Regions from separate parts of the Pseudonocardia sp. T1-2H genome, predicted to be linked through region 1. Evidence: riboswitches for the same ligand, from Rfam matches in the RefSeq annotation. Region 1 holds a riboswitch; the other holds the start of a gene.
The links. A riboswitch is a leader RNA that binds a small molecule or an ion and turns the genes downstream of it on or off. The one in region 1 is predicted to bind glycine.
Positions count from the first base shown of each region.

Region 2: it holds a riboswitch for glycine, as region 1 does, so the genes downstream of both, gcvP (aminomethyl-transferring glycine dehydrogenase) here and gcvT (glycine cleavage system aminomethyltransferase GcvT) in region 1, are expected to answer to the same signal.

Region 1 is NZ_JBBPCL010000001.1:1,086,522-1,102,249, forward strand. It holds gene glyA (serine hydroxymethyltransferase) at 1-640, opposite strand, end outside; gene gcvH (glycine cleavage system protein GcvH) at 637-1,026, opposite strand; gene gcvT (glycine cleavage system aminomethyltransferase GcvT) at 1,040-2,140, opposite strand; glycine riboswitch at 2,198-2,293, opposite strand; glycine riboswitch at 2,294-2,382, opposite strand; gene WBK50_RS05520 (STAS domain-containing protein) at 2,703-3,080, shown strand; gene WBK50_RS05525 (acyl carrier protein) at 3,219-3,458, shown strand; gene WBK50_RS05530 (NAD(P)H-hydrate dehydratase) at 3,774-5,042, opposite strand; gene WBK50_RS05535 (histidine phosphatase family protein) at 5,020-5,760, opposite strand; gene WBK50_RS05540 (L-dopachrome tautomerase-related protein) at 6,044-6,970, shown strand; partial or broken gene WBK50_RS05545 (NAD(P)/FAD-dependent oxidoreductase) at 7,052-7,918, shown strand; gene WBK50_RS05550 (UbiA family prenyltransferase) at 8,179-9,015, opposite strand; gene WBK50_RS05555 (methyltransferase domain-containing protein) at 9,042-9,764, shown strand; gene WBK50_RS05560 (type III polyketide synthase) at 9,794-10,837, shown strand; gene idi (isopentenyl-diphosphate Delta-isomerase) at 10,878-11,414, shown strand; gene WBK50_RS05570 (FAD-dependent monooxygenase) at 11,453-12,667, opposite strand; gene WBK50_RS05575 (FAD-dependent monooxygenase) at 12,604-13,011, opposite strand; gene WBK50_RS05580 (ATP-dependent Clp protease ATP-binding subunit) at 13,012-15,027, opposite strand; gene WBK50_RS05585 (ATP-binding protein) at 15,282-15,725, shown strand.
Region 2 is NZ_JBBPCL010000001.1:3,093,354-3,109,081, forward strand. It holds gene WBK50_RS15355 (SDR family oxidoreductase) at 1-355, shown strand, start outside; gene WBK50_RS15360 (enoyl-CoA hydratase/isomerase family protein) at 352-1,140, shown strand; gene WBK50_RS15365 (DUF4235 domain-containing protein) at 1,228-1,647, opposite strand; gene WBK50_RS15370 (ATP-binding protein) at 1,777-2,529, shown strand; gene WBK50_RS15375 (AfsR/SARP family transcriptional regulator) at 2,647-3,453, opposite strand; gene WBK50_RS15380 (ATP-binding protein) at 3,709-4,131, opposite strand; partial or broken gene WBK50_RS35145 (MEDS domain-containing protein) at 4,196-4,675, opposite strand; gene WBK50_RS15385 (MEDS domain-containing protein) at 4,672-5,574, opposite strand; gene WBK50_RS15390 (acetolactate synthase large subunit) at 5,735-7,330, opposite strand; gene WBK50_RS15395 (FAD-binding oxidoreductase) at 7,327-8,709, opposite strand; gene WBK50_RS15400 (OsmC family protein) at 8,712-9,221, opposite strand; gene WBK50_RS15405 (CDP-alcohol phosphatidyltransferase family protein) at 9,322-9,945, shown strand; partial or broken gene gcvH (glycine cleavage system protein GcvH) at 9,955-10,355, shown strand; gene garA (glycogen accumulation regulator GarA) at 10,480-10,932, shown strand; gene WBK50_RS15420 (bifunctional nuclease family protein) at 11,078-11,554, shown strand; gene WBK50_RS15425 (MerR family transcriptional regulator) at 11,764-12,342, shown strand; gene WBK50_RS35150 (YiaA/YiaB family inner membrane protein) at 12,245-12,529, opposite strand; glycine riboswitch at 12,659-12,761, shown strand; gene gcvP (aminomethyl-transferring glycine dehydrogenase) at 12,934-15,728, shown strand, end outside.

The sequences.
Region 1 (15,728 bases):
CCGCGGCGACCAGGCCGGCGAAGTGGGCCATGTCCACCATCAGGTAGGCGCCGACCTCGTCCGCGATCTCGCGGAAGCGGGCGAAGTCCAGCTGCCGGCTGTAGGCGGACCAACCGGCGATGATCAGCTGCGGGCGGTGCTCCTTGGCGAGGCGCTCGACCTCGTCCATGTCCACCCGCAGGTCCTCCTTGGAGACCTCGTAGGCGGCCACGTTGTAGAGCAGGCCGGAGAAATTGATCTTCATGCCGTGCGTGAGGTGCCCGCCGTGAGCCAGCGACAGGCCCAGGATCGTGTCGCCCGGCTTGATCAGCGCCTGCATGGCCGCGGCGTTGGCCTGCGCGCCCGAGTGCGGCTGGACGTTCGCGAACCCGGCCCCGAACAGCGCCTTGATCCGCTCGATGGCCAGCTTCTCGATCTCGTCGACGAACTCGCAGCCGCCGTAGTAGCGGCGCCCCGGGTAGCCCTCGGCGTACTTGTTGGTGAGCACGGAGCCCTGGGCCTGCATGACCGCGAGCGGCGCGTGGTTCTCCGACGCGATCATCTCGAGGCCGTCCTGCTGGCGGGCGAGCTCGCGCCCGATCAGCTCGGCGACCTCCGGGTCGAAATCGCCCAGCGACGTGTCAAGTACGGACATACTCATCCCTCGTTCTTCGCGCGGTACTCGGCGGCGTCCAGGACCGCACCGAGCTCGGACACGGTGGCGGTGAACAGCCAACCCTCACCGTAAGGGTCCTCGCCCACGAGAGCGGGGTTGTCGGCGAGTGCTGTGTTCACGGTGACAACCGTGCCGGTGGCCGGACTGAAGAGCTCGGACACGGACTTGGTGGACTCGACCTCGCCGCAGGGCTCGCCGGCGGTCAGCTCGGTGCCCGGCTCGGGGAGCTCGACGAACACGATCTCGCCGAGGGCCTCGACGGCGACGGCGGAGAGCCCGATCCGGACCTCGCCGGCGGGTGTTCCGGCGCCGGGTGCGATCGCGATCCACTCGTGGTCGGTGGTGTAGGAGAGGTCGGCGGGAAGGTTCACGGGGGCCTCCGGGTCAGCGGCGGTAGAAGGGGAGGGGAGCGACGGTGTAGGGCTGGCTGCGCCCGCGGACGTCGACCGCGAGCTCGGTGCCGGGCTCGGTGAGCGCGGCGTCGACGTAGGCCAGGGCGATCGGGACGCCGAGGGTCGGCGAGAGCACCCCGGACGTCACCTCGCCGACGGCGGAGCCGTCCGGGCCGAGCACGGCGGAGCCCGCCCGGCCGGCCCGGCGGCCGGTCCCGGTGAGCCCGACGAGCGTGCGCGCCGGCTCCTTCGCGGCCAGTGCGGCGAGCGCGTCGCGGCCCACGAAGTCCTTGTCCAGCGCGACGATCCGGCGCAGGCCTGCGGCGAACGGGTCCGTCGCGGTGGTGAGCTCGTGACCGTAGAGGGCCATCCCGGCCTCGAGGCGCAGCGTGTCCCGGCAGGCGAGCCCGGCGGGCACGAGGCCGTGCGGCGCACCCGCCTCCAGCAGCGCGCGCCAGAGGGCGGGCGCCGACGCGTTCGGCACGTAGAGCTCGAAGCCGTCCTCGCCGGTGTAGCCGGTGCGCGCGAGCAGGACGTCGATCCCGGCGATCGTCGCGGGCTCGGCCGCGTAGTACTTCACGGTGTCGACGACCTCGGCGGCGGCGGGGTCGGCGAGCGCGCGCAGGATCTCCGGCGACGCCGGTCCCTGCACCGCGATCAGCGCCGTCTCCGCGGACCGGTCGACGACCGCGACGTCGAAGCCCCGGGCGCGGCGGATCAGCTCGGCCGCGTCCTGCGCGGCGTTGGCGGCGTTGACGACCACGAGGAAGTGCTCCTCGCCCAGCCGGTAGACGACGAGGTCGTCGAGCACGCCGCCGTCCGGGGCGCAGAGCAGCGAGTACTTGGCCCGCCCGACCTTCACCTTCGACAGCGCCCCGGCCAGGGCGTGGTCCAGCGCGGCGGCCGCCTGCGGCCCGGTGAACTCGACCTCGCCCATGTGGGAGAGGTCGAAGAGCCCGGCGGCCTTGCGGACGGCGTGGTGCTCGGCGAGGTCGCTGCTGTAGCGGACGGGCATCCGCCAGCCGGCGAAGTCCGTGAACGACGCCCCGAGGGCGGCGTGTTCGGCGGCGAGTGGGGTCTCTACGGGGGGCATACGCGCTCTCCGGGGTGGCGGAACGACGGTGGACGGGCGGGCGACGATGGTGCGGCGTCTCCCCGCTCTGTCATGGGACCTGAGAGATTCCGCGGATCGTTCCCGCTTGCCCCGTCGGTGGTCCACCCGAGGGCGGACGCTTTCCAGAGTTGCCTCGCCCCAGCGGTACGGCGGCCTGAGAGTTTTCCGGGGAGGATTGCTCCTACGGCTCTGGAACGAACCAGATCTCCCGCTGGGATTCGAGCGGCGTATGCAGTTGTGGGGCCTGCGGTCGTGATCTGGGCGAACCGTACCGGGGTTCGGCCCGGCACGGGAGTGCGGCGTGGCGGGCTTCTCAGGAACCGGCCCGCGGGGACGGCAGGGTCCCCCGCGCAGCGGCAGCGCTGTCGCCCGGCACGGGGAGGTGGCGGCATCCCGCTGCGGTGCGTACTCTCGCCGCCGAGGTTGGGAACACAGCCCCGCCAGTACGGCGTGCGGGCGTTCCGCCCGGATGCGCCTCCACTGTTCCGGCCCATCGGCCGCCGAGACGCATCGAATCGTCCACGGGAGCGGCAGGAGTTCGATGAACGAGATCCGTGACGTCCCGGACGTCGTCGACTGCCGTGGCCTGTGGGTCGTGGTGTGGCGGTCCGCGGGCTGGACCGGCCTGGACCTGACCGGTGACATCGACCTCGCCAGTGCGCCGGCTCTGGTCGCGACCCTGGACGGGCTGCTGGCCGACGGTGCCCGCCACCTCGCGCTCGACCTGACCTACGTGGACTTCTTCGGGGTGCAGGCCCTCCGCGTGCTCGACGACCTCGAACGACGGTGCCGGCGCCTGCACGGAGGGCTCGTCCTGGTCGAGGTCAGCCCCCACGTCCGCCGGGTCCTCGTCCTGCTGAACGCCGAGCGTCTGCTCGACGCCGTGCTGCCGGAACGCGTGGGCGATCTCCGGCCGTAGCCCCGGGGGGCGACGCACCGGTGGTGGAGACCCCGTGACTCGGCCATCCGGGTAGGACGAGCCGGCGACGGCGGTTCGTCGCGCCCGCGGCGGGTAGCCGCCCTCGTCCGGAACCCACGACCGACGAGGTGATGACCCGTGGCCACAGGTGAGACGGGCTTCAGCGACGTGATCTACGACCTCGTGTCCGTCCAGTACCACTCCCTCAAGGCCGGCCACGACTACGGCCAGTACGTCCGGGACGCCCGCAACGGCGGGTACGAGGACGTCGCCTCCTTCTTCGAGCAGGTCATGAAGGAGGACTCCGACCGGGCCGCACGGTGCCACGAGTTCCTGCGCAAGCTGGAGCCGAAGGAGGACACCGGAGGCAAGGCCTGATCGTCGAGGGCCTGAACCGTGGACGGGGACGGCCGGGCCGCCCGGCCGTCCCCGTCCACGGCGGGCCTCGCGCTCCCGCTAGAAGTCGGGGTCACCGGGCCGCGGCGGCGAGCAGTTGTTCGCGATGGCCAGGTCCCGGGCGGCCCGTTCCGCGGCGTCCTCGCCCTGCTCGTCCGGCCGCTCGGGCTCCGGGGGCGGTCCTGCCGGGGCCGGTCCTCGGCCCGGACGTCGTCGTTGCGGTCCACGTCGTGCATGTCCCCCGGGTACCCGCGCCGCGTGGCGATCATTCGGCCGGCCGCACCACCGGATCGGGCGTCAGCTGCCCCGGTTCTCGCCGAGCTCCTGCTCGATCGGGTTGACCGGCGGCGCCGGCCGCTCCGACGGGTCGGGGGCATTGATCTCGACGGACGAGAGCACCTCCCCGAGGGACCGGTACTCGACGGGCGGGACGCCGCGCAAGGCGCGGATGGTGGCCTCGTCGGCGCCGTTGTGCTCGGCCGTCGCGAGCAGCGCGTCCTTGTCCGCCGGGAAGTCGACGTCCGCGAGGGCGGTGGTGACCGCCGCCTGGGTCGTGACTCGTGTGGACATGGTGCTCCCCCTGTCGTCGGTTCCGCGGACGTGCCGGGATTCCCGCGGGCGGGAGCCCTGCACGCGCACGGTCGCCCCGGCGCTCACCGCATCAGCTCGGCGAGGACGAGGGGCGCCTCGTCGAGGAGCTTCCCGGGCGAGGAACCCCACGTGCGAGATGCGGGCCCCCAGCCGCTCACCGGCGGTGGCGTGCACGTGGGTGGCCCAGCACGCGGCCTGGGCGGGCGAGGCGCCTCGCGCCAGCAGGCCGACGACCAGCCCGGCGAGGACGTCGCCGCTACCCGACGTCCCGAGCCCGGCGTGCCCGCTTTCGTCGATCCAGAGGCCGCCGTCGGCGGCCGCGACCCGCCCGCCCAGGGTCACGACGGCGTCGAGGTGCCCGGCGAGCGCGGCCGCCGCCCCGGCCGGGTCCTCCTCCAGGTCCGGTGCGTCCGGGACGTCGGCGAGCAGGACGGCGGCCTCGTCCGAGTTCGGGGTGAGGACGAGCCGCCCGGCCAGCGGCGCGACGGTCTCCCGGCGGAGCCCGCGCAGGGCGTACCCGTCGAGGACGACGGCGGCCTCGGCACCGACCCGCTCCAGCAGCGCCTCGACCAGGTCCTGGATCGGCGTCTCGCCGTCGAACAGGCCGGGGCCGACCAGCACCGCGTCCGCCGCCGGGAGGACCGCCTCCAGGTCGTCGACCGACGCGGACGAGACGCAGCCCGCCGCCGTCTCGGGCAGGGGCATCGCGAGGGCCTCCGGGACGCTCACGCCGAGCGCGGTGGCGGTGGAGGCGGGCGCACCGATCTGCAGTACCCCGGCCCCGGCCCGCAGCGCGGCCACGCCGGCGAGCAGCACGGCCCCCGGGGTGCCCCGGCTGCCGCCGACGACGAGGGCGGTGCCCCGGCTCGCCTTCGCCCCGCCGGCCGGTTCGGGCAGGGCCCACCGCCGCAGCACCGTGGGCGTCAGGACCGTGACGGCGGATGCGGGGTCGTCAGGCCTCGTCGGAGCGGACACGGGACTCCCTCGTCGTCGGGACGTGGTGCTGGGGCAGTGGCTCGGTGCGCCCCACGTCGACCGCGCGCAGCGGTTCGGCCGGGGTGGGGCGTTCGAACCGGGTCAGCGAGCAGTTGGCCACCGGCGCGGCGCGCAGGGCGTCGATCAGCTCGGGCTCGGTCAGCTGCTCGAGGATGTAGCGGATGAGGTGGATCGGCGCCTCGTGGGTGAAGCACAGCACCCGCTGCCCGTCGAGGTCGAGCATCGGGTCGGTGAGCAGGGTGCGCAGCCGCAGCGCGACGTCCGCCCAGGACTCCCCGCCGGGAGGCCGGTGGTAGAACTTGCCGAGGTGCCTGCGCCGCGCGGCCTCCTCGGGGAACCGGGCCTTGATCCCTTTCCAGGTGTGCAGGTCCAGGATGCCGAGCTCGCGGTCCCGCAGCCGCTCGTCGATCCGCAGCGGGACGTCGGGCAGCTGGTCCAGGGCGAGCCGTGCCGTGTCGTGGGCGCGGCGGTAGGGCGAGGTCAGGGCCAGCGTCGGGCGCTCCTCCGGAGGCAGCCCGGCCAGCCACTTCCCGACCGCCCGCGCCTGTTCCTCGCCGAGCTCGGACAGCGCGACGTCGGCGTCGCGCTCGAGGTCGAGCAGCTCGGCACCGGAGGCGGCGGCCTCGTCGTTGGCGACGTTGCCGCGGCTCTGCCCGTGCCGGACGAGCCAGAGGACGTCGGGACCGTGGAAGGACACGCCTGCGGCTACCCAGCCTCGTCGACGTTCATGCGGGAGGGACCACGACCGCCGCGCCCGGCCGCGTTTTCGACGGTGGCGGCGCGGTAACCCGTCCGCATGAGCAGCGAGACCATCGTCCGCGACGGGCCCGTCGGCGAACTGGAGGTCGTGCACCTGTTCGAGAGCGGCCCGATGCCGACCGGGGTCGGCGTGTCCCGCACCGGGCGGGTCTTCCTCTGCTACCCGAAGTGGGGCGACGACGTCCGCTTCACCGTCGGCGAGCTTCCGGGACGGCGAGGTCGTGCCCTACCCGGACCAGGGGTTCAACGACAACGAAGGCGACGCCGACCCGTACGCCCTCGTGTCGGTGCAGAGCGTCGTCGTCGACCCGGGGGACCGGCTGTGGCTGCTCGACACCGGCAGCCCGATGTTCCGGCCGGTCGAGTACGGCGGGCCGAAACTGGTCGAGGTCGACCTGGCCACCGACGAGGTCGCGCAGACGATCCTGTTCCCCGACGAGGTCGTCCTGCCCACCACCTACCTCAACGACGTGCGGTTCGACCTGCGCCGCGGCGAGGCCGGGACCGCGTTCATCACCGACTCCTCCGACCAGGGCGCCAACGGGATCATCGTCGTGGACCTGGCCGCCGGGCACAGTCGGCGGCGGCTGCACGACCACCCCTCCACGAAGGCGGAGACACCGCCGGACCTGCGGATGATCGTCGAGGGGCAGGACTTCCTCGAACGCGGCGCGGACGGCTCGAGCTCGTCGGTCACGATAGGCGCCGACGGGATCGCGATCGCCGCGGACGGCCGCCGCCTGTACTACTGCTGCCTGGCGAGCCGGCGCTGGTGGAGCGTCGACGTGGAGGCGCTGTGCGACCGCGACCTCGACGACGGCCCGGTCGAGGCCACGGTGCGCGACGAGGGCGACAAGGGCGCCGCCGGCGACGGCATGGAGACCGACTCCCACGGCAGCATCTACGTCACCGACGGCGAGCACGACGCCGTCCACCGCCGCCTGCCGGACGGGAGCTGGCAGACCGTCGCGCACGATCCGCGCCTGCTCTGGCCGGACACCCTCTCCGTCGCCGAGGGGTACCTCTACGTCACGGCGAACCAGCTCCACCGGCAGGCGCGGTACCGCGGCGGCAAGGACGAGCGCCGCTATCCGTACGTGCTGTTCAGGACCCCGATCGACGCCGGGCCGGTCCGGCTCGTCCAGTAGCGGCGCGCCTCGACGCCGCGCGGATCGGCGCGCCGTGAGGCACGCTGGCAGCACGGACCGCCCTGCCGACCGGGGGATCACATGGACGCGTTGTACGACGTCGCCGTCGTCGGCGCCGGGCCCGCGGGCTCGGCCGCCGCCCTGCGCGCCCTCCAGCTCCGGCCCGACGCCCGCGTGGTGCTCCTCGACGCGGCGACCTTCCCGCGGGACAAGACCTGCGGGGACGGCGTGGCCGCCGCGGTCTTCGACCTGCTCGCCGCGCTCGGCGTGCCGGGGCTCGAGGACCTGGCGCCGCCCGTACCGAGGCTGCGGCTGCGCACCCCCACGGGCCGGGTCGTCGACCGGGCGTGCCCGCGGCCCAACCGGGTCATCCCGCGGCTCGTGTTCGACGCCGCCCTGGCCGCGGCCGCGGTGGAGAAGGGGGCGGAGCTGCAGCACCACCGGGTCCGGCGGATGGACGTCCGCGCGGACCGGGTCGTCCTCGACGACGAGGTCGCCGCACGGGTCGTGGTCGGCGCCGACGGTGCCAACTCGGTCGTGCGGCGGCTGCTCGGGGCCCCGGTCCCACCGCCGGCGGCGGCGGCGGTCGCCATCCGCGGGTACACCGCGCACGATCCGGGCCGGGAGGCGCTGACGATCGAGTACGCGCAGGGCCCGTTCCCGGCGTACGCGTGGTCGTTCCCGGTCGCGGGCGGCGGGGCGAACGTCGGGTACGGGGTCTTCGACCGGCGCGGCAGCGAGAGCCGCCAGGTGTTCCTGGACGCGCTGCGCCGGTTGCTGCCCGGCCAGGAGCCGGACCCGTCCACGGTCCGGGGGCACCACCTGCCGATGTCGAACGGGCCGCGCTTCCACCCGGACGGCCGGGTGCTGCTCGCCGGCGACGCGGCCGGGACGATCAACCCGTTGACGGGCGAGGGGATCTACGACGCCGTGGCGTCCGGGGCGCTGGCCGGCCAGGCCGCGATGGCCGGGGCCGGGGCGGGTGCGGTCCACCGCGGCGCCATGCACCGCGCGTTCGCCCGGCACCACCGGCACAGCGGCGTGCTGGCGCGGCTGATGGCCCGTCCCCGGTTCCTCGACGCGGCGATCGTCGCAGCCGGCGCCCACCAGTCCGTCTTCGACGCCGCCGTCGACCTCGGGCTGGCCCGCGGCACCGTGCCCCCGCCGCTCTCGCCCTGGTCCTCGCGCGCCTGCGCCCCTGATCCGGGTCAGCCCACGAGGGCCGGCCCGACCGCGACGAGCAGCACGACGGCGACGCCCGCGACCACCAGCACGGCCCGGAACGGCGCCCGGGAACCCGGCCGGCGGCCGGCCCGGAACCCCGCCGCGAGGACCGCCGCCGCGACGGCGGGCACGGCCACGGCGACCACGGCCGGGACGGGCGCCGCCAGGGCCAGCACGACCGTCGCCGCGAGCAGCAGGACCGCCGCGGCGATCCGGCTCCCCGCCGCGCCGATCCGGTGCGGCAGGCCGCGCACACCGGTCGCCGCGTCGTCCTCCAGGTCCGGCAGCACGTTCGCGAAGTGCGCCCCGGCCCCGACGAGCGCCCCGGCCACCGGCAGCCACCACGGCGGCGCGGGGGAGCCCGGCAGCGCGACCACGACGAACGCCGGCAGCAGCCCGAAGCACACGATGTAGGGCAGGACGGAGACCGGCGTGGACTTGAGCCCCAGGTCGTAGGCCCAGCCGGCGGCGACGGCGACGAGGTGCAGCACCCCGGCCCACACCCCGCACGCCAGCGACAACGGGACGCACGCGGCCGCGGCGACGGCCGTCGCGAAACCGACGGTGCGCGCGGACACGGCGCCGGCGACGACGGGCTTGTCGGCGCGGCCGACGGTGCGGTCCCGCTCGGCGTCGAGGACGTCGTTGAGCCAGCCGATCGACAGCTGCCCGGTCAGGACGGCCGACCCGATCAGGACGACGCGGCCCGCGGTGTGCCCGGTGGTCACGGCGAGGGCGGTGACCATCAGCGTGACCGCCGCGGTGGGTTCCGGATGACACGAGCGCAGCAACGCGATCGTCGTCGTCCCGAAGCGCCGCATGGGCCCGAGTCTGACACCCTCGGGAGGTGGCCGACGTCCGTGAGCGCGCCCGCAACGATCCCGGCCAGTACGACGACCTCGTCGACGAGTGGTGGGACCCGCGCGGCGGTTTCGCGATGCTGCACTGGCTCGCGGCCGCCCGCGCCGACCTGGTGCCTCCCGCGGGGCCGGGCCGCGGGCTCCTCGTCGACCTCGGGTGCGGCGCCGGGCTGCTCGCCCCGTGGCTCGCCGGGAAGGGCTACCGGCACGTCGGCGTCGACCTCACCGCGACGGCGCTCGACCAGGCCCGCCGGCACGGCGTCGCGGCGGTGCGGGGGGACGTGGCCCGGGTCCCGCTGGCCGACGGGTGCGCGGACGTCGTCGTTGCGGGGGAGATCCTGGAACACGTGCCGGACCTGCCCGCGGTCCTCGCCGAGGCGTGCCGGCTGCTCCGCCCCGGTGGCCTCCTCGTGCTCGACACGATCGCCGCCACCGCGCTCGCCCGGGTCGTCGCCGTCACCGTCGCGGAGCGGCTGCCCGGTGGGCCGCCGCCGGGCATCCACGATCCCCGGCTCTTCGTCGACCGGGCGGTGCTGCGGCGCGAGTGCGCCCGGCACGGCGTCGTCCTGGAGCTCCGCGGCATCCGGCCGTCGGTCGTCGATCTCGCCCGGTGGGCGGCCGGGCGCGCCGACCTCGTCCGGATGGTCCCGGTGCCGACCACCGCGGTGCTGTTCCAGGGCGTCGGCCGGCGGGCGGGGGCCCGGGGTTGAAGGAGGGCGCCGATGGGGACCACCCGATCATGAGGGCGACCGTGACCGGGTTCGGCACGGCCCTGCCCGGACCCGCGCTGGAGCAGACCGCCGTCTGGGACGGGTGCTTCGCGGGGCACCTCGCCGGCCACCGCACGGCCCGGCGGATCTTCCACGGCGCGGGCGTGCGCCGCCGGCACGCGGCGGTGAACCCGCTGGTCGAGGACGTGTCCGGCTGGTCGACGGGGCGCCGGATGCGGCGCTATGCCGTCGAGGCGCTGCCGCTGGGCAAGGAGGCGGTCGGCGCCGCGCTGGCCGACGCCGGGCTGCGGCCGGAGGAGATCGGGCAGTTCGCCGTCGTCTCGTGCACCGGTTACGGGACGCCCGGGCTGGACATCCGGATCGCCGCGGACCTGGGGATGGCCCCGGACCTGCAACGGCTGGTGGTCGGGCACATGGGCTGCTATGCCGCGATCCCCGGGCTCGGCGCGGTCGCCGACTACGTGGTCGCCCGCGGACGGCCCGCCGTGGCCCTGTGCTGCGAGCTGACGTCCCTGCACGTCCAGCCGCCGTCCGACGATCTCGGCCAGGTCGTCTCGCACGCGCTGTTCGGCGACGCCGCGGTGGCGGTCGTCGTCGAGCCGGGGGCCGGGGTAGGACTCGAGGTGGTCGACGTGGCCGCGGTGACCGATCCGACCACGGCGGACCACATGACCTGGGACGTCACCGACCTCGGCTTCCGGATGGGCCTCTCGCCGGAGGTGCCCCGGGTGCTGGCCCGGCACGTCCGGGGCCTGGTGACCGGCCTGCTCGGCCGGCACGGCATGACGCTCGGTGACGTCGACGGCTGGGCCGTGCACCCCGGCGGGCCGAAGATCCTCGACACCGTCGCCGAAGGTCTGAACCTGCCCGTCGGGGCCCTCGACGCCTCGCGCGCGGTGTTGGCCGAGCGGGGCAACTGCTCGTCGGCGACCGTGCTGCTGGTGCTCGACGCGCTCCGCGCCACCGGCCGCCCGCGGCCCGGCCGGGCCGTCGTCGCGATGGCGTTCGGGCCCGGACTCACCCTCTACGCCGCCCTGCTGCGGGCGGCCTGAACCCCGACGACCCCGTACCCCGACAGTGATGAGGAGACCGATGGTGGGCGAACAGGTCGTGCTGCTCGACGACGAGGGGCGCGCCGTGGGCGTCGCGGACAAGGCGACCGTGCACGGGGCCCGCACGCCGCGCCACCTCGCCTTCTCCTGCTACGGCTTCGACGAGGCGGGGCGGCTGCTCGTCACCCGGCGCTCCCGGCGGAAGCGGACGTTCCCGCTGATGTGGACCAACACGTGCTGCGGGCATCCCGGTCCCGGTGAGCCGCCCGAGGAGGCCGTCCACCGCCGCCTCGCCGACGAGCTGGGCATGACGCCGACGGACGTCCGGCCGGCCCTGCCGGACTTCAGCTACCGGGCCTCGTTCGACGGGGTCGAGGAGAACGAGCTGTGCCCGGTCTTCCTGTGCACCCTGCAGGGGGAGCCGCGCCCGGACCCGGCCGAGGTCGAGGAGTGGCAGTGGTGGAGCTGGCCGCGGTTCCTCGAGGCGGTGGCGAACCCGGCCAGCGGCCTGTCGCCCTGGGCGCGGTTGCAGGCCCCGCTGCTCGCCGAGCTCGGCGAGCACCCGTCACTCGGGTGAGCGGGCCGGCCGGGTGATCGGGCCGGCCGGTGATCGGGTCACCGGGACGAGCGGGGCGCGGACGCCAGGACGACGCGGTCCGGGCGCAGCAGCACGGCGGCGCACCCGCCGTCGCGCAGCCAGGCCCGGACCGGGCCGCCGTCCGCCAGGACCACCTCCCCGTCCCCGTCCCCGTCCCCGGGGCCGATCTGGACGACGCAGGCGCGCAGCAGCCGCGCGCGGGCGAGCAGCGTGACCGGGACCGGGCCGTCGGTGAGCAGGACGTGGCCGCAGCCCAGGGCCTCGTCGAGCCGGACGGACCTGCCGTCGAGGGTGACGAGGGGCTGCGGGCACACCGTCCCGGTGAGGTCGCGCCGGTCCCGGCGGGGATCGACCTGGGCGCCCGCGGGGTAGCGGGTGACGATGCCGCGGCTCGCGCGGGCGCGGACCCCGGGGAGCCGCAGCAGGGACCGGGTCAGCGGCCCCCGCAGCGCCGCCGCGACGTCCTGCCCGCCGGTCATCGCCCGGCCGACCCGGACCGCCCCTCGGATCATGGCCTCCACCTGGGGTGCCCGTTCCTGCTGGTAGCTGTCGAGCATCCGGTTCTCCAGCGCCGGCGGGACCTCGCCGTGCAGGACCGCCGCGAGCTTCCAGGCGAGGTTGTGGGCGTCCCGCAGGCCCGCCCCGAGGCCCTGCCCGATGAACGGCGGGGTCAGGTGGGCGGCGTCACCGAGCAGCAGGACCCGGTCCTCGCGCCAGCGGGTCGCGATCCGGGCCCGGAACACGTACTCGGCGGCCCGGAGCACCTCGAGGTCCTCGCTCGCGACATCGGGACGCCACGGGGCCGTGAGGCTGTCGATGCGGGTGACGAGGTCGTCGGCGGTCTCGTCCCGATCCATCCGGAACTCCCAGCGGTACCGGTCCGCGGGCAGGGCGAGGAACGTGGCGGGACGCCGGGGGTCGCAGATCTGGTCGACCCCGCCCCACGTGGTGATGCGGCGGGCGCAGCGGACGTCGACGACGAACCAGCGCTCGGTGAACCCGAGGTCGCGCGCGTGCGACCCGAGCGTGGTGCGGACGGTGCTGCCCGCCCCGTCGCAGCCCAGCACGGCGTCGAACTCGAGGTGGTCGACGGAGCCGTCGGCCGTGTCGCGCACGGTCACCCGGCCGGCGGGGAAGACGTCCACGAGCTCGGTGCCGCACCGGATCGTCACCAGCGGCCGGCGGGCGGCCTCGGCGAGCAGCAGCTCCTCGAGTTCGGGCTGGTCGAACACGTTGGACTCCGGCCACCCGTGGCGTCCCGCGGCGCAGTCCCGGGGAAGACCGCGAAGGGCCGGAGCCGGCCGTCGAGCAGGCGCAGGCCGGTGGCCGGCCGGCTGATCGCGGCGAACTCCTCGGCGACACCGGCGCTCTGCAGGATCCGCACGCACTCGTCGTCGAGGTGGACGGCGCGGGGCAGCCGGTGCGGCGCGGAGCGCCGGTCGACGACGGTGCTCGCGACACCGAGGTCCGCGAGCAGGAGGGCGGCGACGAGGCCCGTCGGGCCGGCCCCGACGACCAGGACTCGCGGAGTGCCCCGGTCGTCCGGCGCATCCGGGGAGCTGGGGGACGGGTTCATCTACGCGAGCACCAGGACGAGGCGGCCCTCCGCGACCTCGAGCCGGACCTGCCCGCCTGCGCGCAGCTCCCCGCCGAGGAGCAGCCTCGACAGCCGCCGTTCGACCTCACGCGCGATGACCCGCCGCAGCGGCCTCGCGCCGAACCCGGGCTGGTACCCGAGCTCGGCGAGGTGGTCGAGCGCCGCGTCGTCCGCGACGAGTTCGACGCCCCGGGCCGCGAGCCGCGAGGCGGTGTCGGCGAGCAGCATCGCGGTGATGCGGCGCAGCTGAGCGTGGTCGAGGGCCTCGAACAGGACGACGTCGTCGACGCGGTTGACGAACTCCGGCCGCAGGTGGCGGCGGACCAGCATCATCACGACCTCCCGCGTCGACTCGACCGGACGCCCCGCGGCGGCCGCGGCGAGGATCTCCTCCGCGCCCAGGTTGCTGGTCATGATGACGATCGCGTGCCGGAAGTCCACGACGCGGCCCCGGGCGTCGCTGAGCCGGCCCGCGTCGAGCACCTGCAGCAGTGTCCCGGTGACCTCGGCGTGCGCCTTCTCGATCTCGTCGAGCAGCACCACGGTGTAGGGGTCGCGGCGCACGGCCTCGGTGAGCTGGCCGGCGTCGTCGTGTCCGATGTAGCCGGGCGGGGCGCCGATCAGCCGGGTGACGGCGGACCGGTCCGCGTACTCGCTCATGTCGAGCCGCACCATGCGCTCGTCCGAGCCGAAGAGCGCGGCGGCGAGCGCCCGGGCGAGTTCGGTCTTGCCGACGCCGGTGGGGCCGAGGAAGAGGAACGAGCCGACGGGCCGGTCCGGGCTGGAGAGCCCGGCGCGGCCGCTGCGCACCGCGTCGGCCACGGCCTCCACGGCCTCGTCCTGGCCGACGACCCGCCGGTGCAGGTGGTCCTCGAGGTCGAGCAGCCGCTGCCGGTCGGTCGCGCCGAGCTCGGCGACCGGGATGCCGGTGCGGGAGGCGACGACCCGGGCGACGTCGTCGGCGGTGATCTCGGGCGTGCCGGGGCCGGGCGGGCCCTCCTCCAGGACGAGCCGGTCGAGCTCGCGGTCGAGCATCGCGGCCCGCTCGTCGTCCCCGGCGTCCGTCGCGACCTCCCGGGCCCGGATCAGCTCCTCGACCTGCCGCCCCGCGCCGGTCGCGGGTGTCCCGCGCAGGTGCACCCGGGACGCCGCGCGGTCCACGAGGTCGATCGCCTTGTCCGGCAGGAAGCGGTCCCGGATGTAGCGGTCCGACAGGGCGACGGCCGCGTCCAGCGCGGCGTCGGTGATCCGGACGCGGTGGTGCTCCTCGTAGCGGCCGCGCAGCCCGCGCAGGATCTCCCCGGTCTCCGCGGGCGTCGGCTCCGGGACGACGACGCGCTCGAAGCGCCGGTCCAGCGCGGGGTCGCGCTCGATGTGGCGGCGGTGGTCCTCGACCGTGGTCGCGCCGATGATCTGCAGCTCGCCCCGGGCCAGCGCGGGCTTGAGGATGGAGCCGGCGTCCATCGGGGAGTTCTCGCCGGAGCCCGCGCCGACCACGAGGTGCAGCTCGTCGATGAACACCACGACCGAGCGCTCCGCGGCCACGATCTCGGCGACGACGTCGGTGAGCCGTTCCTCGAACTCGCCGCGGTACTTCGTCCCGGCGACCAGCCCGGCGAGGTCCAGCGCGACCACCCGGACGTCGCGGAGCGCCGCGGGGACGGCGCCGTCGGCGACGCGCCGGGCCAGCCCCTCGACGATCGCCGTCTTGCCCACCCCCGGGTCGCCCACCAGGACCGGGTTGTTCTTCGTCCGGCGGGCGAGGACCTCCACCACCTGGTCGAGGACGTCGTCGCGGCCGATCACCGGGTCGAGCCGGCCGGCCCGGGCGTCGGCGGTGAGGTCGCGGCCGTAGCGGTCGAGCTTCCGGGTCGACGTCGCCCGGCGCGGTGCGGGGCGCGCCGGGTCCTCCTGCGGCGGCAGGTCGAGGCCGGCGAACAGCCGGTTCACGAGGTCGCCGAGCGGGCCGAGACCGTCGAAGGGATCCTGCGGCATGGTGGCCTCCTCGGTGACGGTGCGGACCGTCTCCTCCAGGTGTACCCGCCGCGAGGTGCCGCGTATCGGGCGACGACCCGCGACGGCGCCGTTCGTCCGGGCCACTGCCCGAACCGGGGCCGGACCACGGCGCGTCAGCGGCACACGGTCTTCATCCGAATGACGACGGCGGGGTGCACCCGCCATCCGCGGCCGTTCCGGCGCCGGTACGGGCCGGGTGGGTTCCCGACGTCGTCCAGCGGGAACCCGGGGTCGTGGATAGTGGTCTCAAGCTCGTTCTGGACGCGCGGTCGGATGCTCCGGACATCGCCGCGCGGGCGTTGGCCAGGTGGTTGTGCACCGTCGGGTGGCCGGCCGAGGACGCGCAGGACCTGGTGTTCGCGGCGCGGGAGGCCGTGTGCAACAGCGTCGACCACGCGTACCGGGGCGAGGCGGTGGGTCGGGTCGATGTCGATGCGGTGGTGCGGGACGAGGCCGGCGTCGTGGAGCTGACGGTCGTCGACCAGGGGCAGTGGCGCCGGTGGGGCGACGTCGGACGGCGGGGGTACGGGATCCCGCTGATGCGCGCCGCCGTGCCCGACGTCGTGATCGGGACGGCCGGTCCCGGTACGTGGGTGCGCCTGCGCAGCGGCCCGGGCCCGACGTCCGGCAGCCCGAGCAGCACGAGCAGCCCGAACCCGGCGGGCGCGGCGTCGTAGGCC
Region 2 (15,728 bases), 2.0 Mb from region 1:
GCTGGGGAGGTTCCCGGCCTACATGCTCTCCAAGTACGGGATGTCGCTGCTCACGCTCGGCTTCGCGGAGGAGTTCCGGGCGGACGGGATCGCCGCGAACTGCCTCTGGCCGGAGACGACGATCGCCACCGCCGCGGTGATCAACCTGCTCGGCGGCGACGAGGCCGCCTCCCGCTCGCGGACGCCGGAGATCATGGCGGACGCCGCGGTGGCGGTGCTCAAGCGTGGGCCCGAGGTCACCGGACGGACCTTCCTGGACGTCGACGTGCTGGCCGAGGAGGGCGTGACCGACCTGTCCCGCTACGGCGGCGGGGACGAACCCGAGATGGACTTCTTCGTGGAGAGGGACCGATGACCGCCCCGACCACCGCACTGGACGGCCGCGTGCTGCGCTGCCGGATCGCCGCCGGCAAGGCCGGCACCCTCGACGGCGAGGCGATGACCGCCGTCGCCGAGACGCTGCGCGGGCTGGCGACGGCCGAGCAGGCCGCGGAGCAGGGCGTCGGCGCGATCCTGCTGGCCCACGACGGCGGCAGCTTCTGCACCGGCGGGGACGTGCGGGCCTTCGAGGGTGCGGAGGACCGCGGCGCGTACGTGAAGCAGCTCGCGGACACCTTCCACGAGTTCCTCGAGGCCTACGTGCGCTGCGCGGTGCCCAGCGTCGCCGGCGTCCAGGGCTGGGCCGCGGGCGCCGGGATGAGTGTCGTGCTGGCCACCGACATCGTCGTCGCGGGCCGTTCGACCAAGCTCCGTCCGGCGTACCCGGGCATCGGGTTCTCCCCGGACGGCGCGATGAGCTGGACGCTGCCCCGCATCGTCGGGTACGGGCGGGCGCGGCAGATCCTGCTGACGGACCAGGTGCTCGAGGCCGGCGCGCTGCTGGACACCGGCATCGCCGCGTCGGTGGTCGAGGACGCGGAGCTGGCGGCGGAGGCCGAGCGGACCGCGCACCGCCTCGCCCAGGGCCCGACCGCCGCCCTCGGCCGGATCAAGCGGCTCCTCGCGGACAGCTGGGCCGCGGACCTGCGGACCCAGCTGGACGCCGAGGCCGCCGCGATCTCGGCCAGCGCCGCCGGCGCGGAGGGCGCCGAGGGGCTCGCCGCGTTCGTGGGTAAGCGCATCCCGCGGTTCCACCAGTAGGACTCAGGAGGGCGCTGAACGACTCGGCCCTGCTGCGAGGCCACCACCCGGCCCCGCTCGCGACGGGCGGAGTCGTTCAGCACCCGCTCAGCGCTTCGCCGACGACGCGGGGATCGGCGTGAAGACCGCCTTCCGATAGACCTTCATGCCGTACCGGTTCACCGCGGTCCGGATGAGCCCGAAGATCGCGCCCTGCAGCGTCGCCGCGAGGAGTACCTCGCGGGTGCTGTACTTCGGGGACAGCGGCTCCGGGGTCTCGTCCTCGTTGGACAGGCGCTTCCAGATCAGGTCGAAGACCTGCCCCGCGATCAGGCCGCCCACCAGGCCGGACACCACGCCGACCGGCTTGTAGGCGAGCCTGAGCGCGCCCGGGAGGTCCTCGCCGGTCGCCTCCATCGTCTCCTGGCGGTGCTCCGGCTCCACCTTCGAGCCGGCCCGGTCCTTCAGCTCCGCGGCCTTCCGGTTGAGCGCGTTCGCGATGTCGCCGGCCTTGTCCGCAATCGTCATGCCCGCGCTTACCCGCTGGTCGGCCGGGTCACACGCCCCGTCGACGGGGTTCGACGTGGTCGGCGGCGGGAATTCCCGGGGCAGCACATCGGCAGGCACCCCGGCTGCCGGACGGAGGAGGGAGCCCCCGTGACGTCGCACCGTCCGGTCCCCGCCGGACACCCCCGCAGCGGCACGACCGGAGGCCCCGGCGGTGCCGGCCTCCGGCGCACCCCGCGCCTCGAGCTCCGCCACACGGCGAACCCGCGGGAGCTCGCCCGGATGCGCGCCCTCATCGAGGACTGGGCGGGCGAGGTCGGCCTCACCGCGGACGAGCTGGTGGACCTGCAGCTCGCGGTGGGGGAGGCGGCGGCCAACGGCGTCGAGCACGCCTACCGCGGCCGCCCGCCCGGGCCCGTCGAGATCGACCTGGAGCTGCGGGACCGGGGGAGCCCCGGCGCCGCCGTCGTCGTGCGGGTACTGGACCACGGGTTCTGGCGTCCGGCGCCGGTGGAGGCGGGCCCGCGCGGCCGCGGGCTCTCGTTGATCCGGACGCTGTCGGACGGGCTGGACGTGTCCCCGACGGGCGGCGGCACCGAGGTGTCGTTCGAGATCCCGGTCGCCGTACGGCGTAGGGCTGTCCCGGGGCAGGAGCGCCGGTTCGCGAACCGCTCGACCGGGTATGCGTCGGACATGGCCGGGCCCACCCACGACGACTGTCGTCCGCACCGCGTCCGGGCGTGGGTCTCCGCCGGCACCGTTCCCGTCCTGCTGGCCGCGGCCGTCCTGGTGTTCCTGGCCGGCTACCCGGCGTTCAGCGTCGTGCTGGCGGTCCTGGCCGTCTTCGGTGTCGCGGACTCCCTGTACATGGCCCGCCGCCGTGGTCGTTCGCCGGAGAGCTGAGCCGACAGAGCCGAGTCGGCAGCGCCGAGACGACCGGCCGGGGCCGACGGGCTCCGAAATGCGGAACGGCCCCGGAACCTGCGCAGGTTCCGGAGCCGTCGCGCGGGAGGAGGGTGGTCAGCGACCGGGGACCGAACCGCCGGTGACGAGGCGGCGGACGCCGCCCTGACCGGCGGGCCGGGCGGCGCGCAGCTGCGGCAGCATCACGGCGGAACGCTGGGTCGGGCGACGGAAGCCGCGCATCACGGGCCGCGCGGCCGACGGCGGGAACAGGTGGTCCATGCCGGCCGGCACCGGGCCGCCGATGCTGGAGCGCAGCAGCTCCTGGTAGGCGTCGTACTGGGCGACCGCGGCGACCACGTCCCCCTGGGCCAGGTGGGCCTCGATCAGGGCGCGCCGGGCGCTGTCGCGGCTGGGGGCCTGCGCGACGGCGAGCTCGGCGATCTCGACGGCGTCGGCGTGCAGGCCGGCCTCGCTGAGCTTGCCGACGAGCTGCTCGAGGGCGGAGAGCCGGAGCTGGCGGAAACGCTCGCGCTCGACGGCGATCCAGGGGGAGGTCCACGAGGGCAGGATGTCCTCGCTGAGCAGGTCCACGTGGGGGCGCTCGTCCAGGCGGCCGCCGCCGGCGAAGGCCCGGATGAGCAGCATGGAGTCGGAGAGGTCGACCTCGACGTCCTCGTTCAGCGAGAGCGCGGCGGACTCGTCCTCGGCGCCCTCGAGCAGGCCGGGTACGTCCACGGCGGCGAGGGCCTCGGTGAGCAGCCGGGCCGCGGAGGCGGCGGGCACCCCGGGCCACAGGTCCGCGGCGAGACCCGCGCGCGACTGGGGCCGCGGGTGCACGGCGAGGTAGGCGACGACGCGACGCGCATCCACACCGAGCGGCACGGTGGCGCCGTCCGAGTGGAGGGTGAACGAACCGAGCACCGTGATGCGGTGACAGGATCGGGTCGCGAAGGATCGACGGTGACCGTCTGACAACATGGGTATCCCCGTAAATGATGGCACGTGGTGGATCATGTGGTGGCCGCTCGGCACGCCCCTGACGCCCTGGGCCGTCGAACAGTGTTCTCCGACCCGCCGGAATTGCCAAGAGGCTGTTTCGTCACAGTTACACGCCGCGGTCACGACCACTACGCCGCAGGTACGGCCATCCGAGTGACGGTGCGTAGCGATCATATCTCAGGGGCGCGCGTGCATCCGCACGTGGGTGCCCGAGGCGTCCCGCCAGACGTGCAGCAGATCGCACAGCTGCCGCGCGATCCACACCCCGCGGCCCCGCGGGTCCTTGGGGTGCGGCGCCTTGAGGCCGGGCAGCCGCTCACGCAGCGTGCCTCCGTCGTGCACCTCGCAGACCAGCTCCGTCGGCGAGGCCCACAGACACAGCTCCGCGTCCGCCGTCCCGTGCTCGACGGCGTTGGTGGCCACCTCGTTGACCGCGAGCACCAGGTCCTCGCCCCGGGCCCGCTCGAACCCGACCAGCCCGACCGCCGTCTCGACGGCGCCCCGCACGTCGTGCAGCTGCCAGGAGTTGTACGTCAACCGCAGGTCGGGCGGTCCCAGCACGACCGGCGACTGCGCCGGACGGCTCCGCAGGACCTCCACCGGACACCGGTGCGCGGGGTTCTCGCGGGCTACCCCCGGCGAGGAGCAGCGCGTGGTTGGCCCGGGCGCCCTCCAGCACCTCCAGGTGCAGCGGGTACGACGGGTAGAAGCAGACCATCGTGACGTCCAGGTCCGCGACCGCCACGTTCAGCGCCGCGTCCAGCTCGGTCCAGTAGCCGCCGTCGGCGCCGTCGAGCCGCTCGTCGTGCACGGCGACGACGGTGACCGCCGGCCCGTCCCGGCACAGCATCCGCAGCTCGCGGCCGCGCAGGGCGGCGGTGGTCTGACCGGACCCCTCCGCGGCACCCGACACCGAGCTCACCGGAGGGACCGCGGGCGCGAGCGAGACGAGCTCGGCGCTCCCGAGGTCGCCCCGGATCGCCTGCTCGACGAGGCCCGGCGCGGCCAGCGCCACCCGCTCCCCGCGGTCGAGCGCCTCGCGGACCAGCGGCACGGCCTGGGCGAGGAGGTCGTCCGTGGTGTCGTAAAAGGCGACGGCGTGCCGCAGGGCGAGGCCCGCGGGGGTGCGGGGGGTGACCTTCACTCGGGGTCCGCCTCCTCGGCCGCTCCTGGCTCCGGGAGCTCCTCGATGGACAGCTGCCGCGCGAACGCCGCGCCGCAGCGGTCGAACACGCGCTGCACCCGGGGCCGCACCCCGGTCAGGACGAGCCGGTGGGTGTCCGGGAAGCCCTCGGCCGCCTGCACCACGCTCACCGCCGCCGTCACGTCCAGGAACCGCAGGGACGCGAGGTTGAGGACGATGTCGTTCGGGGCGTTCGGCGCGCGCAGGACCTTGTCCAGGTCCCCGAGCAGCAGCGTCGTGATCATCGGGCGGTTGCTGTGGTCGATCTCGCCGGCCAGCCGGGCCCGGCCCAGCCCGGTCCGGGTGATCCGCAGCAGACCGTCGTCGTACGCGGCCGGCGCGGCGACCTCCGCACGATGCACGGCGCGCATCTCCTCGATCTGATCGTCGGTGTACCGGGTGCGGTCGTAGAGGCACAGGGCGCGGGCCGAGTCCCGCTTGCGCACCACCTCGTCCAGTACGGCGTCGTAGCTGCTCAACGGGATGCCGGCGGGGCGGGCCGCGCCGTAGCTCAGCTGGCCCGTCATCCGGAACCCCGCCCAGCCGTCCCGCTCGGAGAGGTCGATGTAGCTGTTCAGCAGCTCCTGGACGGCCGGCGGCGGGGCGTGGAAGGCGCCGCGGGTGACGTCCGAGGAGACGATCTCGAGCTGGCCGCGGCGCAGCGGATCGGCCACCGCGACACGGTCGTCCAGCAGGCGTTCGAGGACCGCGTCCGACGTCCCGTCGTCGAAGTAGTAGACCTTCTCGCCCCGGGCGAGGCCGGCGGCGAGGAAGGCCGCCGTCAGCTCCCAGAGCTCCTCGTCACTGACCGGTACCGCGCACGCGTGATCGGCGGATGTCAGTTCATCCGTCGCTCCCACCAGTGCGTCCCCGCCGTTCGCGCTGCGTGACAACTGCTCGTCGAAGCACTGTAGGACGCCCCCCGCGGGGCCCGTCGCCCCCAGCGGGGGTGGGCGGCGCCGAAACGCCGACCAGCCGCGCCGAGTGGTGAGACCAGCGGTCGGGCGGGGCCGGGCCGCCTCAGGGAGCCAGCGGCGGGACGAGGGCCTCCACCAGGTGCGGACCGGGCTCGGCGGCCGCCCGGCGCAGCGCGTCCGCGAGCTCCTCGGCCGTCGTCACCCGCACCGCCGGAACCCCCATGCCGGCCGCGATCGAGACGAAGTCCAGCCGCGGGTCCCCGAGGTCCAGCAGCCGCCGGGCCGGGGAACCCGCCGCCGGGGCGGTCGCGCCCACGTTCGCGAGCTCGAGGCGCAGGATCGCGTAGGCGGCGTTGTTGAAGACGATCGTGGTGACGTCCAGCTGCTCACGGGCGTGCGTCCACAGTGCGGAGATCGTGTACATCGCGCTCCCGTCCGCCTCCAGGCACCAGACGGGCCGGTCCGGGCAGGCGACGGCGGCGCCCGTCGCGGCAGGCAGGCCGTAGCCGATGGCGCCGCCGGTGAGGGTCAGCACGTCGTGCCGGGGCGCGCCGGCCGTCATGGCGGGGAGCGCGAAACCCGACGTCACCGACTCGTCGACGACGATCGCCCGCTCCGGCAGCAGCGCCCCGACCACCTGCGCCACGGACTGCGCGGTCAGCTCGCCGCTCGGCAGCCCGGGCCGGGCGGGCCCGGCGAGGACCGGTTCGGCGTCCCCGGCGACGAGGTCCGCGATTGCCCGCAGCCCGGCCGCGCCGGGTCCGCCGTGCGGGGCCACCTCGTGCACCTCGCAGCCCTCGGGGAAGAGCACGCTCGGCGTGTCCGGGTAGCCGAAGAAGCTGACGGGCGCGGCGGCCCCGGCGAGGATCAGGTGCCGGGTGCCGGCGAGCTGGCGCAGCGCGCCCTGCACGGCGTAGGCGAGCCGCTCGAAGGCCGGCAGGCCCACCCCGCGCTCGTGCCGGGCGGGGAAGGTCTCGACCAGGACCTGGGCGCCGGTGGCGGCCGCGATCCGGCTCGCTGCCAGCAGGCCGTCCTCGCGGGTGGCGTCGCCGCCGATCAGGATCGTGCAGCGCTCGCCCCCGGTCGTCGACCCCAGCGCCTTGGCCGCGGCCTCCAGCGCGTCGGCGTCCAGCGCGCCGCGGCCGAGCGGGGTGCCCGGGGTGACCCCGGCGGGCGCGCAGCCCTCGTCCTCGGTCCAGGAGACGTCCGCCGGCAGGATCAGCGTGGCAACCTGCCCGGCCGCCTGTATCCCGCCGCCGACGGCCGCGGCGACGGCGTCCGCCGCGTCCGGTCCGACCTCCGCCGGGCTCGCGCTGCGCCGCACCCAGCCGGAGACGGCCCCGGCGACCGCGTCGATGTCCGACTCCAGCGGTGCGTCCAGCGGCTTGTGGAACGTCGCGTGGTCCCCGACCACGTTCACCACCGGCGAGCCGGCGCGGCGGGCGTTGTGCAGGTTCGCCACGCCGTTGCCGAGCCCCGGGCCGAGGTGCAGCAGCGTCGCCGCCGGCTTCCCGGCCATCCGGGCGTAGCCGTCCGCCGCGCCCGTCGCCACGCCCTCGAACAGGGTCAGCACCCCGCGCATCTGCGGGACCGCGTCCAAGGCCGCGACGAAATGCATCTCGGACGTGCCGGGGTTGGCGAAGCAGACGTCCACACCGCCGTCGACGAGTGTGCGCAGGAGCGCTTCCGCGCCGTTCATGTCGTGTCCTCCGGGGACGGGGAGATCTCGGGGTTGAGGATGCCGTGCGGGTCGAACGCCGCCTTCACCCGCGCGAGCAGGGCGAGCGTCACCGGGTCGGTGAGCTCCCGGTGGTGGCGGCGCTTGCTCCGCCCGATGCCGTGCTCACCCGAGATCAGGCCGCCCAGCTCCCGCCCGGCCCGGAAGACCTCGCCCAGCAGGCGGTGACGGGTGTCGTCGTCGGGCTCGAAGACGGACAGGTGGACGTTCCCGTCCCCGGCGTGGCCGCAGCCCGCCAGCCGGGAGCCGTACCGCTCGGCGATCTCCCCGGCCCGCCGCAGGAACTCGGGCATCGCGGCGCGGGGCACGACGACGTCGACGATGTCCGCGGCACCCATCGCGCGCACCGTCCAGAACGCGCGCTCCCGCGCCTCGACGAGCCGGCGCGCGGCCGGCCCCGGCAGCACGTAGGCGTCGGTCGCGCCGAGGCCGGCGAGCAGCGTGCCCAGCCGCTCGACGTCGGTGTCGAGCCGGTCCTTCGCGCCGTTCTCCAGCATCACCAGGAGGTAGGCGTCCGAGCCCGCGCGGACCCCGTCGGGGAGCCCGAGCTCGAGGTCCTCGGCCCGGGTGATCGCGTTCATCGTGGCCGTGTCCAGGTACTCCAGGATCAGCGGCCCGACCCCGGACGCGACGACCTTCGGGACCGCCGCCGCCACCTCGTCGACCGTGGGGAACGGCGCCAGGACGGTGGCCTGGTGGGGGAGCCGGGGGTAGAGGCGCAACGTGGCCTCGGTGACGAGCGCGAGGGTGCCCTCGGACCCGACGATCAGCTGGGTGAGGTCGTAGCCGGTGCTGGCCTTGGCGAGCTTGCCGCCGGTGCGCAGCACCTCGCCGGACGGCAGGACGGCCTCGAGCCCCAGGACCTGCTGCCGGGTCGCGCCGTAGCGCACCGCCCGCATGCCGCCCGCGTTCGTCGCGACGTTGCCACCGAGGCTGGAGCCGTTCTCGCCGGGCTGCACCGGGTACGTGAGCCCGTGCGCGGCCGCGGCCCGGTCCAGCTCGGCGAGGGTCACCCCGGGCTGGACGACGGCCACGTGGTTCTCCGTGTCGATCTCCAGTACTCGGTTCATCCGGGCGAAGGAGACGACCAGGGCGCCCTCGGCCGGGACCGCGGCGCCGGACAGGCCGGTGCCGCTGCCCCGCGCGGTGACGGACACGCCGTGCTCGGCCGCGAGCCGCAGGATCGCCGAGACCTCCGCCGTCGAACCCGGGCGGACGACCGCGCACGGGCGCCGCCAGGTGATCGACAACGCCTCGTCGTGCGAGTGGTCCGTCAGCGCGTCGTCCCCCGTGAGGACGTGCGCGGCCCCGACGACGGCGGCCAGGGCGGCCGCGAGCATCCTCAGGCCCCGGTGGAGACGCTGACCTCGGTGGCCGGGTTGCCCTTGATCGTCTGCAGGACGACGCAGTAGCGCTCGGTGAGCTTGATCAGCGACGCCACCTGGTCCTGGTCGGCGGAGGTGTCCAGCGCGAAGGACAGCCGGATGTCCCGGAAGCCGACCGGGGCCTGCTTGTCCACGCCGAGCGTGCCGCGGAAGTCCAGGTCGCCCTCGGCGTGCACCGTCCCGGAGACCTCGAGCCCCATCGACGTCGCGACCGCGCGCAGGGTCACCCCGGCGCACGCGACGAGCGCCTCCAGGAGCATGTCGCCCGAGCAGAGCTGCGTGCCGTCGCCGCCCGTGGCGGGGTGCAGGCCGGCCTCGGCCAGCACGGTCGCGGTCTGCACGCGGCAGGCGACGCCGGTGCCGTCGAGCTCGCCGTCCGCCTTCAGGGTCACGACCGCGGATGCCGGGTCCTCGCGGTACCGCTGCTTCAACGGGCCCTGCACGTCCTTGAGCTTCGTGGCGTCCATGGCCCCATCGTGACCCCGGGAGGGGGCGGAACTCCAGCCGGGCCCGATGATCGCCCGCCCCGACGGCCCGGGTGCCCCTCGGTAGGCTCGGCGTGTGGCAATCCCGGGGACCGGCGAGCAGGACCGGACCGATCGCGTCCTGACCGTCCCGAACCTGCTCAGCGTGCTGCGCCTCGCCGGCGTGCCGCTGTTCCTGTGGCTGCTGCTCGGCCCGCAGGCGGACGGGTGGGCGATCGTCGTGCTCGCCGTGGGCGGGGCGACGGACTGGGCGGACGGCAAGCTCGCCCGGCTGCTGAACCAGTACAGCCGGGTGGGGGAGCTGCTGGACCCCGCCGTCGACCGGCTCTACATCCTCGCCGCGCTGCTCGCCCTCGGCGCCCGCGGCGTCGTGCCGTGGTGGGCGGTGGCGGTGCTGATCGGCCGGGACCTGGTGCTCGGGGTGTGCGTCGTGGTGCTGCGCCGGTACGGCTACGGCCCGTTCCCGGTGACCTACCTGGGCAAGGCCGCGACGTTCCTGCTGCTCTACGCGTTCCCGCTGCTGCTGCTCGGCCAGGCGGACAACGCCTGGGGTCACGTCGCGCTGCCCCTCGGTACGGCCTTCGCGGTCTGGGGCGTGGCGCTCTACCTCTGGTCCGGACTGCTCTACCTGGGCCGGTTCGTGCTCGCGATGCGGGCAGGGCCGGTCGTCGCGGGTGCCGGGACCGGGCGGGGGACGCCGCGTTAGGCTGCCCGCGTGAGTGCCGAGACTTCCGTCCCCGAGGACCTCAGGTACACCGACGCCCACGAATGGGTGCGGGACCTGGGCGGCGGCGTGGTCCGGGTCGGGATCACCGATCACGCCCAGGACCAGCTCGGCGATGTCGTGTTCGTGCAGCTCCCCACCGTGGGGGACACGATCGCGGCGGGCGCGGCCATCGGCGAGGTCGAGTCCACGAAGTCGGTCTCGGACATCTACGCGCCGGTGGCCGGTGAGGTCGTCGCTGTGAACGACGCGCTCGAGGCGAACCCCGAGTCGTCAACACGGGCGCCTACGACACGGGCTGGATCGTCGAGCTGAGGCTCGACGACGGGGCGGACGCGCTCGCCGATCTTCTCGACGCGGCCGCCTACCGGCAGCTGACCGGCGGGTCCTGACCCACCGGGTCAGGAGCGACACGATAGGTTCGTCCGACATCGTCCGGCGGTGCCGCCACGTGGCCGGCCGGACACGATCCCGGCGAACCGACCGGGACAGACCATCGCAGGAGGAGACCCCGAGGTGACCACGAACGACGGGCCCGGCGTCCCGCCGGAGCGTTCCCCCGAGACCACGTCGGTCTTCCGGGCGGACTTCCTGGCCGACGTCGAGCCACCGGCCCAGGAAGCGCCGGTCTCCGGTGTCGACGCGCTGCCCCCGGGATCCGCGCTGCTCGTGGTCAAGCGCGGGCCGAACGCCGGATCCCGGTTCCTGCTGGACCGCCCGACGACGAGCGCCGGCCGCCACCCGGACAGCGACATCTTCCTCGACGACGTGACCGTCTCCCGGCGGCACGCGGAGTTCCGCCGGGACTCCGGCGAGTTCGTCGTCGTGGACGTCGGCAGCCTCAACGGCACCTACGTGAACCGCGAGCCGGTCGACACGGCCGTCCTCGCGAACGGTGACGAGGTCCAGATCGGCAAGTTCCGGCTGGTCTTCCTCACCGGTCCGCGCGAACCCGGCGCGGGGGGCTGACCTCCTCCGACGGTGCGGACGCCCGGCCAGGGCGGTCGCGCACCGGGGGACGAACGCCACCGAACGCCCCGTCCGGAGGCGCGCGTTCCCGAGGACTCGCGTGTAGCGTCGACCATGTTGCGACCAGGGGTGAGGAGGCGGGCGCATGAGTGAGATGCGCGTCGTGGGAGTCAGGGTCGAACTGCCCGCCAACCAGCCCATCCTCCTGCTGCGGGAGACGTCCGGTGACCGCTACCTGCCGATCTGGATCGGTTCGGTCGAGGCCACTGCGATCGCCCTCGAGCAGCAGGGGGTCAAGCCCGCCCGACCGCTCACGCACGACCTGCTCAAGGACGTGATCGGCGCGCTGGGCCGGCGGCTGGAACAGGTGCGGATCACGGACCTTCAGGAAGGCACCTTCTACGCCGAGCTGATCTTCGACGGGGGCATCACCGTGTCCGCCCGGCCGAGCGACTCGGTCGCGCTCGCCCTGCGGGTCGGCGTGCCGATCCACGCGGACGAGAGCGTGCTGGCCGAGGCCGGTCTGGTGATCCCGGACGAGCAGGAGGACGAGGTCGAGAAGTTCCGCGAGTTCCTCGACTCCGTGTCCCCGGAGGACTTCCGGGGAGCCCAGCCGGGCTGAGTCCCCGGACCCTCGTCGAAGGAGCGCGGGACCCCCGGGGTGCGGCGATCAGGTGTTGATCGACGACACGCCGGGGGAGCAGGACCGGTGGCGGCGTGGCACGTTGACCCTGGGCGTGCGGCCGCTTACCGTCGGCGGAGACATCATCGAGGCGGTGGTCGTCGGCGCGGGGATCCTTCCCCGGTCGCCGCGACCGGGGAAGGAGTGCCGTGGACGGGTCGTCCTCAGACGCCCCCGGACAGGGCGAGCTCTTCCCGGACCCGCTGGTCGGTGAGGGGCTCGACGGGATGCCGGACCAGCTGGTCGGGTTCCGCGGTCCCACGGCCTGTCAGGTCGTCGGCATCACCTACCGCCAGTTGGACTACTGGGCCCGCACCGGGCTCGTCGTGCCCTCCATCCGGGGTGCGGCCGGTTCCGGCAGCCAGCGGCTCTACTCCTTCAAGGACGTCCTCGTCCTGAAGGTCGTCAAGCGACTGCTCGACGCCGGTGTGTCCCTGCAGAACATCCGGGTCGCCGTGGAACACCTGCGGCGCCGCGGGATAAGAGATCTCGCCGGCATCACGCTCTTCAGCGACGGCACCACCGTGTACGAGTGCGCCTCGCCGGAGGAGGTCGTGGACCTCCTGCAGGGCGGCCAGGGGGTCTTCGGGATCGCGGTCTCCGGCGCGATGCGCGAGATCAGCGGCTCGATCAAGGACTTCCCGGTCGAGCGTGCGGACGGTGGCACGGTCGACGAGACGCCCGAGGACGAGCTCTCCCGCCGCCGGGCCCGCCGCGCCATCTCGTAACGAACCGCGGCCCCTCGATCGCGTCCGCGTTGCGGAACGGGTCGTGTTCGGCCGGCAGCTTCTCCAGTCTCGCCTGCTCGACACGGTTCACCACCGTCAGGCTCTCCTGCTTGTCGCGGACGCACTTCGCCGGCGTGAACGCGGACGTCGTCACGTACAGCACCGCGATGCCCAGGAAACCGCGCACCCACGGGCAGGTACACGATGCCGCGGGAACTCTGCCCTGTGCTCGTCATGCCCGGAACTGTGTCGAGAATCCGCCCGGTGATCCTCGGTGGAACTACGGGAGTTGCCGTTAAGCTGATCCCGTAGTCGCCGATCCCGCGCGGGAGAGACCCGGCCCGGAGCACTCCGGAGCAGGGCGCCGAAGGAGCAAATCCTCCCCGGAACCTCTCAGGCACCCGGACCGCGTGGGCGAGACGCCTCTGGAAAGCGATGCCGGTCGTCCGCGACCGGCCTCCGCCGACGGGGAAAGCCCTGCTCAGCCGGGGTGAATCTCTCAGGCCCCCGGGTATCCGGGGATCGACAGAGGGGGAGGGCAGCACGCCCGTAGTCGTCCTGCCCCACCGTCCCGCCCCCGGAGGCCGTCCTGTGACCGACCCCGTATCGCCGTCCGCACCGGCCCTCTTCGCGCTCGAGGAGAGCACCCCGTTCGTCGACCGGCACATCGGGCCCCGCCCGGCCGAGCTCGCCCGCATGCTCGACGCGATCGGCGCAGGATCCCTCGAGGACCTGGCGGACCGTGCCCTCCCGCCCAGCATCCGGGACACCGAGGCCGTCGCCACGACGATCCCCGCCCCGGCGTCGGAGACGGACATGCTCGCCGAGCTCCGCGGGATCGCCGCCCGCAACACCGTGACCGTCCCGATGATCGGTCTCGGCTACTCGGGGACGCTCACCCCGCCGGTCATCCGGCGGCATGTGCTGGAGAACCCCGCCTGGTACACGGCCTACACGCCCTACCAGCCGGAGATCAGCCAGGGCCGGCTCGAGGCGCTGCTCGCCTTCCAGACGATGGTCGCGGACCTCACCGGGCTCCCCGTCGCCGGCGCCTCCCTGCTCGACGAGGCCACGGCCGCCGCCGAGGCGATGACCCTGCTGCGCCGGGCGGGGAAGTCGAAGAGCCCGCGGTTCGTGGTGGACGCGGACACCCTGCCGCAGACGATCGAGGTCCTGCGCACCCGCGCCGTCCCGCTGGGGATCGAGCTGGTGGTCGCGGACCTCTCCGGCGGTCTGCCGGAGGGCGAGCTCTACGGCCTGCTCCTCTCCTACCCGGGCGCCTCCGGGCAGGTCGTGGACCCGCGGGCGTTGATCGAGGAGGCCCACGCGAGGGGCGCGCTCGTCGCCGTCGCGGCGGACCTGCTCGGTCTCACCCTGCTCACCCCGCCCGGGGAGCTCGGCGCGGACGCGGCCGTCGGCACCACGCAGCGCTTCGGCGTCCCGCTGGGCTTCGGCGGGCCGCACGCGGGCTACCTGTCGGTGCAGCAGCAGTTCGCACGCCAGCTGCCCGGCCGGCTCGTCGGCGTCTCCCGGGACGCGGACGGCAACCCCGCGCTGCGGCTCGCCCTGCAGACCCGGGAGCAGCACATCCGCCGGGAGAAGGCGACGTCGAACATCTGCACCGCGCAGGTGCTGCTCGCCGTCGTCGCGGCCTGCTACGCCGTCTACCACGGCCCGGAGGGGCTCAAGCGGATCGCGCTGCGGGCCCACCGGATGGCGTCGGTGCTGGCCGGCGGCCTGCGGGACGGCGGCGTCGACGTCGTGCACGACGGGTTCTTCGACACCGTCGTCGCGTCGGTACCCGGCCGCGCCGCGGATGTCGTGGCGGCCGCGCACGACGCCGGCCTCGCGCTGCGCCTGATCTCCGACGACGAGGTGGGCGTCTCCTGCTCCGAGGTCACCACGGTCGCGCACCTGACCTTGGTGTGGCAGGCGTTCGGCGTGACCGTCGCGGACGTCGCGGCGCTCGACGCGGGCACGGTGGACGCGCTGCCGTCGTCGCTGGTCCGCGAGTCCGGGTACCTGACCCACCCGACGTTCCACGAGTTCCGCTCCGAGACCTCGCTGATGCGCTGGCTGCGCCGCCTCGCCGACGCGGACCTCGCGCTGGACCGGACCATGATCCCGCTGGGCTCCTGCACGATGAAGCTCAACGCCGCCGCGGAGATGGAGCCGATCACCTGGCCCGAGTTCGCGGACCTGCACCCGTTCGCTCCGAAGGCGGACACCGAGGGCTCGCTCGAGCTCATCGCGCAGCTGGAGCGCTGGCTCGCGGAGCTGACCGGGTACGCCGCGGTCTCGGTGCAGCCCAACGCCGGCAGCCAGGGCGAGCTCGCCGGGCTGCTCGCGATCGCGGCCTACCACCGCTCCCGCGGCGACGACCAACGGACGGTCTGCCTCATCCCGTCCAGCGCGCACGGGACCAACGCTGCGTCCGCCGTCATGGCCGGGATGCGGGTCGTGGTGGTCGGGACCGACGCGCAGGGGAACGTCGATCTCGACGACCTGCACGCCAAGATCGACGCGCACCGGGACGCGCTCGCCGCGCTGATGATCACCTATCCGTCGACGCACGGGGTGTACGAGACCGAGGTCCGCGCCGTCTGCGACGCGGTGCACTCCGCGGGCGGACAGGTCTACGTCGACGGCGCGAACCTGAACGCGCTGGTCGGGCTCGCCCGGCCGGGGGCGTTCGGCGGCGACGTCAGCCACCTGAACCTGCACAAGACGTTCTGCATCCCGCACGGCGGCGGTGGTCCCGGGGTCGGCCCGGTGGCCGTCGCCGAGCACCTGGTGCCGTTCCTGCCGGGCCGCGGGCTCGTGGGTGCGGTGTCCGCCGCGCCGCACGGGAGCCCGGGCGTGCTGCCGATCTCGTGGGCGTACATCCGGATGATGGGCGTCGACGGCCTGCGCCGCGCGACCCTGACCGCGGTGGCCGCCGCGAACTACGTCGCGAAGCGCCTCGGCGAGTACTACCCGGTCCTGTACGCCGGCCGGGACGGGGCCGTCGCGCACGAGTGCATCCTGGACCTGCGGGGGATCACCAAGGAGTCCGGCGTGACCGTCGACGACGTCGCGAAGCGGCTCGCGGACTACGGCCTGCACGCGCCGACGATGTCGTTCCCGGTGGCCGGCACGCTGATGGTCGAGCCGACCGAGAGCGAGGACCTCGCGGAGATCGACCGCTTCGTCGACGCGATGATCGGGATCCGGGACGAGATCCGCCGGGTCCAGGCGGGGGAGTGGCCGGTGGACGACAACCCCCTGCGCGGCGCCCCGCACACCGCGGCGTGCCTCGTCGACAAGTGGGACCGCCCGTACTCCCGGGACCTCGCCGCCTACCCGACGGGGGCCGTCCCCGGGGTGCACGACCGCAAGGTGTGGCC